Regions from separate parts of the Thauera sinica genome, predicted to be linked through region 2. Evidence: predicted binding sites of a transcription regulator. Region 2 holds the regulator's gene; each other region holds the start of a gene.
The links. Region 2 encodes FNR, which switches genes on or off when oxygen is low (the NO sensors DNR and NnrR bind a similar motif). Its sites were predicted from a motif close to TTGANCTAGNTCAA; they were not measured.
Positions count from the first base shown of each region.

Region 1: CCZ27_RS06200 (hemerythrin domain-containing protein) is a predicted target of FNR. The motif match lies at 1,435-1,448, and genes of this name have one in related genera.
Region 3: CCZ27_RS21685 (cytochrome-c peroxidase) is a predicted target of FNR. The motif match lies at 1,802-1,815, and genes of this name have one in related genera.

Region 1 is NZ_CP023439.1:1,406,443-1,409,710, reverse strand. It holds gene CCZ27_RS06210 (BaiN/RdsA family NAD(P)/FAD-dependent oxidoreductase) at 1-135, shown strand, start outside; gene CCZ27_RS06205 (MFS transporter) at 62-1,336, opposite strand; gene CCZ27_RS06200 (hemerythrin domain-containing protein) at 1,503-1,958, shown strand; partial or broken gene CCZ27_RS06195 (DUF2249 domain-containing protein) at 2,107-2,324, shown strand; gene CCZ27_RS06190 (hypothetical protein) at 2,321-3,268, shown strand, end outside.
Region 2 is NZ_CP023439.1:2,946,111-2,949,378, forward strand. It holds gene hemN (oxygen-independent coproporphyrinogen III oxidase) at 1-819, opposite strand, end outside; gene fnr (fumarate/nitrate reduction transcriptional regulator Fnr) at 963-1,703, shown strand; gene CCZ27_RS12720 (SirB2 family protein) at 1,732-2,130, opposite strand; gene CCZ27_RS12725 (Crp/Fnr family transcriptional regulator) at 2,229-2,909, shown strand; gene CCZ27_RS12730 (rhodanese-related sulfurtransferase) at 2,969-3,268, opposite strand, start outside.
Region 3 is NZ_CP023439.1:4,973,352-4,976,619, reverse strand. It holds gene CCZ27_RS21695 (thiamine pyrophosphate-binding protein) at 1-757, shown strand, start outside; gene CCZ27_RS21690 (LysR family transcriptional regulator) at 773-1,663, opposite strand; gene CCZ27_RS21685 (cytochrome-c peroxidase) at 1,950-2,948, shown strand; gene CCZ27_RS21680 (Fur family transcriptional regulator) at 3,060-3,268, shown strand, end outside.

The DNA.
Region 1 (3,268 bases), 1.5 Mb from region 2:
TCCAAGACCATGGAGGCGCGCGACCGTCCCGGCCTGTTCTTCGTCGGCGAGGTGATGGACGTCACCGGTCATCTGGGCGGCTACAACTTCCAGTGGGCGTGGTCGTCGGGCCACGCCGCGGGAATGGCAGCCTGAATCCGGGCAGCAGCGGCAGGAAGGCCAGCACCTGCAGCGCGATCAGTCCGGCGAAGGCGATCCGCAGGGCATCGCCCATGGTCTGCCCGCCGGCCGTCAGGGCATCGAGCGCGAGCCCCATGCCCCATTGGATGGCAAAGGCACCGGCGAAGGCCATCAGGTTGGTCGCCGTGCTGACGCGGCCGAACAGGGCGCGCGGGAAATGCGACGAAGTGGCCAGATAGGTCTGCGAGTTCACCGCCGACAAGAGACCGAGCAGGAACCACAGCACCGCCGGCGGGCCGGCGTCGAACAGGATGGCCAGTTGCAGGATCAGCAGGATGCCGTAGCCCGCCTGCAGCATGTTCACCGGCTTGACGCCGCGGCGCGCGAGATGCGTGCCGAGGATGCCGATCGACAGTTGGCCGCCCAGCATGCCCAGGTTGAGCAGCACCAGGGTGCGCGCCGCGTGGCCGATGTCGAGCCCGTTGACGTTCATCAGCCACGGCACCGCCCACAGGCTCTGCAGCGCCATGAACCCGCCCACGAAACACATGGACGAACCGGCGAAGCGCAGGAACGGCGGCGACAGGTAGATGCCCGCCACGACGAGCAGCGCCTCTCCCGGCGACTCTCTGCCGCGCGGCCGGGTCTCGCCGGGCAGCAGGCGGAAGATCATCAGCGAGGCGGCCAGCGCGATGGCGGCAATGATCCAGAACACGCCGCGCCAGCCCGTCAGGGGCAGCGCCGCCTCGATCGGCACGCTGGCCGTCAGCGCGCCCAGCGCACCGGCCGACATGATGAAGCCCGTCATCGAACTCTGGCGTTCGCGCGGATACCACCGCGAGAACCCGCTCAGCGCCCCCATCAGGCAGGCGGACACCCCCAGGCCGATGAGCGCGCGCGCAGCGCCCAGCGACGCCAGCGTATCGCCGAGCGCGAAGCAGGCCGCACCCGCCGCCGCGACCAGCAGCAGGAATCCTTCGACGCGCCGCGGCCCGAAGCGGTCGAGGGCGATGCCCACCGGGATCTGCGCCAGCCCGAAGGCGAGGAAATACGTGCTGGTGAGCAGGCCGAGATCCGCCGCGGACAGGTGCAGTTCCCGGGTCAGTTCCGGCGAGATCACCGCATTGACCGTGCGCAGCAGGTAGGAGAGGAAGTAGCCGAGGGCGAAGGGCAGGAATATCTTCAGCCACGAGCCCGGAACAGGAAGGTCGGACATACCGTACCGATGCAGAGCGAGGGCTGCATTGTGCCCGTTCCCGGCGCGGCAGGGGCCGGTCGCGGCGGTGGCGGCGCCGGACTTGCGCCTCCGCCGACTTGACTCGCATCAATGCTGCCGGGGAGCGCGCGGGGAAAATAGTTCCACCCGCCGACCGGAGCTGCACATGACCCTGATATCCACCCTGATGACGCAGGACCATCGTGACTGCGACCACGAATTCGCGCTCGCCGAGAGCCTCGTCGCCCGCCGCGAATGGGACGCCGCCGCGAAAGCGGTCAACGCGTTTGCCGGCGCGCTCGAGACCCATTTCAACGCCGAGGAACAGAAACTCTTCCCGCGCTTCGAGGCCGTCACCGGAATGACCCACGGCCCGACCGAAGTCATGCGCGGCGAGCATGCCGAGATGCGCTCCATCGTCGCCAGCCTCAAGGACGCGCTGGCCCGGCGCGATGCGGACGATTTCGCCGGCGAGGCCGAAACCCTGCTGATCATGATGCAGCAGCACAACATGAAAGAAGAGAACATCCTCTATCCGATGTGCGACGCACGCCTGTCGGTGGAGCGCGACGCGCTGACGGAGGATCTCGGCCGCCGCATCGCCCGGAAGACGCCGGCATGAGCGCCCCCGCACGGCAGCCCGAAGGCGGCGCTCATCCTCCCTCGGGGAGGGTGGAGCAGGGGTTTCGCAGAGCATTGCTCTGCGCCTGCGGACCGGGCCGGTCGTGCAAGGCCGGCACTGCATCGCGTAGCGACAGGAGGGTAGTCCAGTGAGCACCGTCATCGTCGATGCGCGCGGCCTCGAGCCGCCGGAACCCTTCGAGCGCGCCATGGAGGCGCTGGCCGACCTGCCCCCCGGGGGGAAATGACCCTGCTGCTGGACCGCATGCCTTATCCCCTGCTCCGCATGCTGGACCGCGACGGCTATCCCCACCAGGATCTGGTGCGCGACGACGGCGTGGTCGAGATCCGCATCACCCGGCCATGAGCGGCGCCAATCCGGGCCTGTCCTACGACGACACACCGCCGTTCGCAGCACCGCTGCGCTATTTCCTCACCGCCCCGCTGTTCGGCATCGCGGCGGGCCTGCTGCTGCTCGCCGACGACGGCGTCCTGTCCTCGCGCTGGTCTCCCGGCGCGCTCGGCGCGGTCCATCTCGCGGCCACCGGCGTCATGCTGCAGGTGATGCTGGGCGCGCTGATGCAGATCCTGCCGGTGGTCGCGGGGGCATCGCTGCTCTCTCCGCTGCGCATCGCACGCATCACACACGGGTTCATCACCGCCGGCAGCATCGGCCTGAGCTGGGGACTGTGGCGCGGCCGGCCGGCCGCGACGCTGACCGGCGCGACGCTGCTGGCCGTCGGCCTGGCGGTCTTCCTGCTCGCCGCGGCGCTCGCGCTGCACCGCGCACGCGCCGCCCAGGCCCGGAGCGACACGCCGCGCGACCTCCGCCTGGCCCTCGTCGGCCTGGCCGTCGCCGTTGCGCTGGGCGTCATGCTGGCCGCCACGCTGGGGCTCGGCCTGCCGCCGCCGGTCGATCTGCCGACCCTCGTCAATCTGCACGCCGGCTGGGCGTGGATGGGCTGGGGGGCGCTGCTGGTCGCCGCAACCAGTTGGGTCGTCGTCCCGATGTTCCAGATCACGCCCGCCTATCCGCAGCGCCTGACCCGCCTGTGGGCACCGACGGTGGTCGCGCTCCTCGTGCTGTGGTCCATCGCCACCGGCATCCCGCTGCGCGGCGCAGGCATCGCGATTGCGGCCCTGCTTTGCGCACTGGCCGCCGCCTTCGGCGCCACGACGCTGCGCCTGCAGTCGCGCTCCCGCCGCAGCACGCCCGACGCCTCCTTCCTCGCCTTCAGACTCTCGATGGCCGCGGTGATGGCCGGCTCGCTCGCCGTGCTCGCCGCGCTCGCCACCGACTTGGACGCCCTG
Region 2 (3,268 bases):
CAGCTTCGCGTCCGGCGTCGGCATGTCGCTCATGAAGATGCGCCGCTGCGGCTTGAACAGGCCCGGCAGATGCGCATAGCTGTAGAGCGACACGCGATCGGGCGCGATCTGCAGCACCTGCTCCAGCGTGCGGTTGAAGCTGATCACGTTCTGCTTGGGCAGGCCGTAGATCAGATCCATGCTGACCGACTTGAAGCCGGTCTCGCGCGCGGCATCGATGACGAGCTTGGTTTCGTCGACGCTCTGGATGCGGTTGACCGCCTTCTGCACGTCCTCGGCGAAATCCTGCACGCCGACGCTCATACGGTTGAAACCGAGATCGGCGAGCAGCTTCACCGTGTCGAAATCGACCTTGCGCGGATCGACTTCGATCGAGTATTCGCCGTTGGGCACCAGCGTGAAGTGCTCGCGCACCGCCGCCATCAGCTCGCGCATCTCGTCGTGGGACAGGAAGGTGGGCGTGCCGCCGCCGAGGTGCAACTGGGTGACCTGCCGGCTACCTTCCAGACAGGCCGACTGCATCGCGATCTCTTTTGCCAGATATTTCAGATACTTCGCCGAGCGGCCATGATCCTTGGTGATGATCTTGTTGCAGGCGCAGTAGTAGCAGATCGTGTTACAGAACGGGATGTGGAAGTATAATGAGAGCGGTTTGCTGACCCCGCCGATCACCCGCTTCGCCAGCCAGGCCTTCAGCGCATCGGCGTTGAAGGCTTCGACGAAACGGTCTGCGGTAGGATAGGACGTGTAGCGCGGGCCGTTGATGTCGAAGCGGCGAATCAGTTGCGGATCGAATATGAGTTCGTTCGGGCTGGTCATTGTCGTGCTGCGGGTGTACTGCGGGGATGTGCCAAACAATGGCAGATCACCCTCGTTTTGTGGTTGACGTGGATCAACGGCGCCCGGGATGGGCCGACGTCGGCCGTCCGCGATCCGAACTAGGGAAACAAGATTTCGTGCAGATGAAGGCGGCAGCTCCCATCACGATCAATGGGCTCAAGGCGTCGTGCTCGCAGTGTAACCTCGTTGAGCTGTGTCTGCCGTTCGGAATGTCCGAGGACGATCTGAACCGTCTCGACGAACTGGTCGGCGCGCGGCGCAAGATCAAGCGCCAGCACAGCCTGTACCGCGCGGGCGACACGTTCGAAGCGATCTACGCGATCCGCGCCGGCTCCTTCAAGACCGACGTGCTGCTGGAGGATGGCCGCGACCAGGTCACCGGCTTCCAGATGACAGGCGAGATCCTCGGCCTGGACGGCATCAGCACCGAATCGCATTCGTGCAACGCCATCGCGCTCGAGGACAGCGAAGTCTGCGTGATTCCCTACGCCAAGCTCGAGGAGCTGTCGCGCGAGGTCGAAGGCTTGCAGCATCAGTTCCACAAGGTGATGAGCCGCGAGATCGTGCGCGATCACGGCGTGATGATGCTGCTGGGCTCGATGCGCGCCGAGGAGCGCCTGGCCGCCTTCCTGCTGAACATGTCGCAGCGCTTCACCGCGCGCGGCTTCTCGCCGGCCGAGTTCCACCTGCGCATGACGCGCGACGAGATCGGCTCCTACCTCGGGCTGAAGCTCGAGACGGTGTCGCGCGCGTTCTCGCGCTTCCAGGAAGAGGGCCTGGTGAGCGTGCAGCAGAAGCACATCCGCATCCTGGACGCCGCCGGGCTGAAACGCCTGCTGCAGCACCAGTCCGGCAGCCGCTGAGGCGGGCGCTGCCGGCCCGCGCACGGATTCAGGCGGCCCCGCCCAGCGCCGCCAGGTAGCCGAGCGGATTCTTCGTCAGCGCCACCGACACGATCCACAGGAAGACCGCCGTCGCCGCCGCAAACGCGGCGCCCCTGACCGCAAGCGTGCGTCCGCGCTTGAGCGCCACCGCGCCGAGCACGATGTAGGCGATCAGCCCGAACACCTTGGCCGTCACCCAGTCGGCGACGAAGGGATACTGCCCGATCATGGCTGCCAGCACGAGGGCGCTGCCGAGCAGCAGGGTGTCGACGATGTGCGGCAGAACCCGCGTCAGACGGTGATGCAGCAACCCGCTGCCGCTCAGCATCCACGTCCCGCGGAGCAGGAAGCCCAGGCCGCTCAGGACCACGCAGGTGACGTGCAGGTGCTTGATCGCGAAATACATTCCTTCTCCTGAATCTCGAACGCGCGGGCTCTGGTACTTGGGGAAGCGACCCTAACACGAGCGCGCTAAAATTGCTTCTCACTACGGAGAGCATGCTGATGGCCACCTCGCCTGTCGATATCCCCACCCTGCTGCGCCGCATCCCGCTGTTCAGCGAATTGTCCGATGCCGATCTCGATCGCGTCCTGCGCTTTGCACGCGAACGCCGTCTGGCACGCGGCGAGGTGCTGTTCCAGCGCGGCGACCTGCCGCACGGTTTCTACTTTCTGGTCAGCGGCCAGGTGAAGCTGGCGTTCTCGTCCGCCCAGGGCACCGAGAAGGTGGTCGAGATCCTCGGCCCGATGCAGAGCTTCGGCGAGGCGGTGATGTTCATGAACCGTCCGTACCCGGTGTTTGCCGAAGCGCTGAGCGAAAGCGTACTGCTGCACATCGGCCAGGCCGTCGTCACCGAGTTGATCGAGCAGGATTCGAAGTTCGCCCTCAAGCTGCTGGCAGGCATGTCGGTGCGCATGCACGGTCTGGTGAGCGACGTCGAAACCTATTCGCTGCGCTCCAGCGTCCAGCGGGTGATCGGCTACCTGCTGCAGCAGGCCGACGGCGACAAGCCCTGCGAATTTGCGCTGCCCACCAGCAAGCAGGTCATCGCCTCGCGGCTCAACCTGACGCCCGAAACGCTGTCGCGCATCTTCCACGACCTCTCCGACGCGCGCCTGATCACCGTGCAGGGCAAGCACATCACGCTGCACGATCCGGTCCGCCTGGCCCGTTACCAGAGCTGAAAGCCTGTTCCCGATTTTCTGCGCAAAAGTGCCAGAAAAGCGAGATGTATGAACTGCATCTAGACCACCCGGAAGCCGTGCGTGCCGTCGCGGGCGAGTTGCCCGACCAGCCCGAACTCCCAGTCCAGGTAGGCCTGCATGGCGGCGGCGGTGTTGTCCGTGCCCTCGTACGGCCGGCGGTAGCGGTCGATGGGCAGCGATGCCAGGCGGGTCTCGCCGTGCTCTTCCGGCAGGCCGGCGGCGAACCACGCGGCATTGCCGCCGTCGAGCAGCAGGACCTCGGCATCCACCAGCGCCTGCAGTTCCGGCACCACGAACTGCGCAAGCTGACTGCTGCCGCAGGTGAGCACGTAGCGCGC
Region 3 (3,268 bases), 2.0 Mb from region 2:
GATCCACATCCACGCCGACCCGCAGGAACTCGGCCGCGTCTATCGTCCGACCCTGCCGATCAACGCCGGCATGGCGCAGGCGGCGGCCGCGCTCGCGACCCTGGCGCCGATCGAGGAACCGGCATGGCGCGACTGGACCCGCGAGGTCCGCGCCGACTACGAGCGGCATTCCACCCCGCCGCCGGCCCATCCCGAACTGGCCGGAGTGGATCTCGCCGAAGTCGTCGGCTGGCTCGGCAAGACGTTGCCCGACGATGCGGTCGTCGCCAACGGCGCAGGCAACTACACGGTGTGGGTGCACCGCTTCTTCCGCTACCGCCGGCCGGCCACCGAACTGGCGCCGACCAACGGCGCGATGGGCTACGGCCTGCCGGCGGCGATCGCGGCAAAGCTGCGCCATCCGGCGCGCACGGTGGTGTGCTTTGCCGGCGACGGCTGCTTCATGATGTATCCGCAGGAACTGGCCACCGCCGTGCAGTACGGGGCGGCCGTCGTGATCGTCCTCGTCAACAACGGCATGCTGGGCACCATCCGCATGCACCAGGAACGCGAGTACCCCGGACGGATCAGCGCCACGCGGCTGGTCAATCCGGATTTCGTCGCGCTGGCGCGCGCCTTCGGCGCCCATGCCGAACGTGTCGAGCGCAGCGCCGACTTCCCCGCGGCGTTCGCACGCGCCTCGGAAGCCGGCGTGCCGGCGCTGATCGAGCTATGCGCCGATCCGCGCCAGATCACGCCGCAGGCGCGGCTGGACTGACCGGAAACGCCCGGCTCACGGCCGGCCCGACAGCCTCGCGGCCAGGAAGTCGATCAGCACGCGAACCCGGCCCGGCAGGTAGTGGTTGCTCGGCAACAGCGCGTAGATGCCGAGCGGCGGCGGCTCGAAGTCCTCGAGCAGCGTCTCCACCGCACCGCTGGCGAGGTAGTCGGCGGCGATGAAATCCGGCTGCATGGTGATGCCCAGTCCCTGCGCCGCCGCCAGGGCGAGCGCGTCGCCGTTGTTGGCCTGCAGGCGGAACGGCAGGTAGACGCTCTGCGGCTGGCCGTCGACGGTGAACAGCCACGGCCGGTTGTTCGCCTTGGCGGAGTATCCCAGGCAACGATGGGCTGCCAGTTCGGAGGGGTGCCGCGGACGGCCGTGCCGCGACAGGTAGTCGGGCGAGGCGACGGCGAGCAGGCGGCAGTCTCCGATCTTGCGCGCCACGTCGCCGGGGTCGAGCCGGGCGGTGACCCGGATCGACAGGTCCACGCCCTCGTCGATCAGGTTGATGTGCCGGTCGGTGAAGTCCAGGGCCAGGTTGATCTCGGGGCAGGTCTTCTGGAATTCGGGCAGCAGCGGCATGATCCGCTTGAGGCCGAAGCTGAGCGGCAGGCCCATGCGCAGGTTGCCGCGCGGCGTGAGCCGCTCCTCCATCACATCGGCCTCGGCCGCCTCGACGAGGTCGAGGATCGTCCGGCACTTTTCCAGATAGCCCGCGCCCGCGGTGGTCAGCGTCAGCCGCCGCGTCGTGCGCACGATCAGCTTGACGCCCAGGTGCTCCTCCAGCGCCGCGATGTGGCGCGTGACCACCGAGCGGGCGACGCCGAGCTGGCTTGCAACGGCGGCGAAGCTTCCCAGGTCGGCCACGCGGACGAACAGGCCCATGGCGTCGAGTCGGTTCATTGTTGCCATCCACGCAATCGAGATTTGCCCATTGTCGGCCATTTCGGCACGCGCTGCGGACCCGGACGGAATCGCGCCATGCCGGACACGACCGTCCGCCGGCCCCGCGCGGCAAGGGTAGTTGCAAAGGCGGAATGTTTGACCGGCGTCAACACCCGCCGCGGCCAGCCGGACTCTAATTCCTGAAACTTTTAGACAGCGTCTAGATCCGGCCGGCGCGCCCGAAGGAAGTGGAAGTCGCGAACCGGCCCGTCAGGTTTTTCATCGCGAGAAAGGGGAGCAGGAAATGATGCGAATGAAGATGGTGGGCATTGCCGTCTCGGCAGTGATTGCGGGCACTGCATGGGCGGCGGCGACGCGCGACGAGCCGATCACGCCGATCCGTCCGCCGGTGCAGGTCAACCTCGGGATGGTGGAACTGGGCAAGAAGCTGTACTTCGATCCGCGCCTGTCGAAGTCGGGCTTCATCTCCTGTAACTCCTGTCACAACCTGTCGATGGGCGGCACCGACAACATCCCGACCTCGATCGGCGACAAGTGGCAGCAGGGCCCGATCAACGCCCCCACGGTGCTCAACTCCAGCCTGAACGTGGCGCAGTTCTGGGACGGCCGCGCGGCCGACCTGAAGGCGCAGGCCGGCGGCCCGATCGCCAACCCGGGCGAGATGGCCTTCACCCATACGCTGGCGCTGGACGTGCTCGAATCGATCCCGGCCTACGTGCGTGAATTCAAGCAGGTCTTCGGCAAGGACAAGATCGACATCGACCAGGTGACGCTGGCCATCGCCGAGTTCGAGAAGACGCTGGTGACGCCCAATTCGCGCTTCGACCAGTGGCTGCTGGGCAAGGACGACGCGCTGACGCCGGCGGAGCTTGAGGGCTACAACCTGTTCAAGAACAGCGGCTGCGTGGCGTGCCACAACGGCGAAGCGGTGGGCGGCAACTCATTCCAGAAGATGGGCCTGGTCGAGCCGTACAAGGCCAGCAGCCCGGCCGAAGGCCGCTCGGCGGTGACGGGCAAGGACGCCGACCGCTTCAACTTCAAGGTGCCGACGCTGCGCAACGTGGAAATGACCTATCCGTACTTCCACGACGGCGCCGCCAACACGCTGACCGAGGCCGTCGACACCATGGGCCGCCTGCAACTGGGCAAGAAATTCACGAAGGACGAGAACGCCAGGATCGTCGCCTTCCTGAAGACGCTGACCGGCGAGCAGCCGAAATTCACGCTGCCGATCCTGCCGCCGTCCTCGGACGCGACGCCGCGTCCCAAGCCCTTCAACTGACCGCAACCGCGTGCCTTGCCCGCCGCGGGCAGGGCGCGCGCCTTGCGCGATACACAAAATGGGCGGAACAGCCCATCATCACGAACGAAACGAACCACCCTGCCGACAGAGATGAACGCATACTCCTTTGCCGATGCCGTCGCGTGCCTGCGCAACGCCGGCGTGGCGGTCACCCGGCCGCGGATCGAGATCGCGCGCATAATGTTCTCCCGGCCTGTCCACCTCACCGCGGAACAGGTCTTCGAGCGCGTGCGCACGGCCTCGCCGGAAACCTCCCGGGCAACGGTGTACAACACGCTGAACTTCTTTTCCGAGAAGAA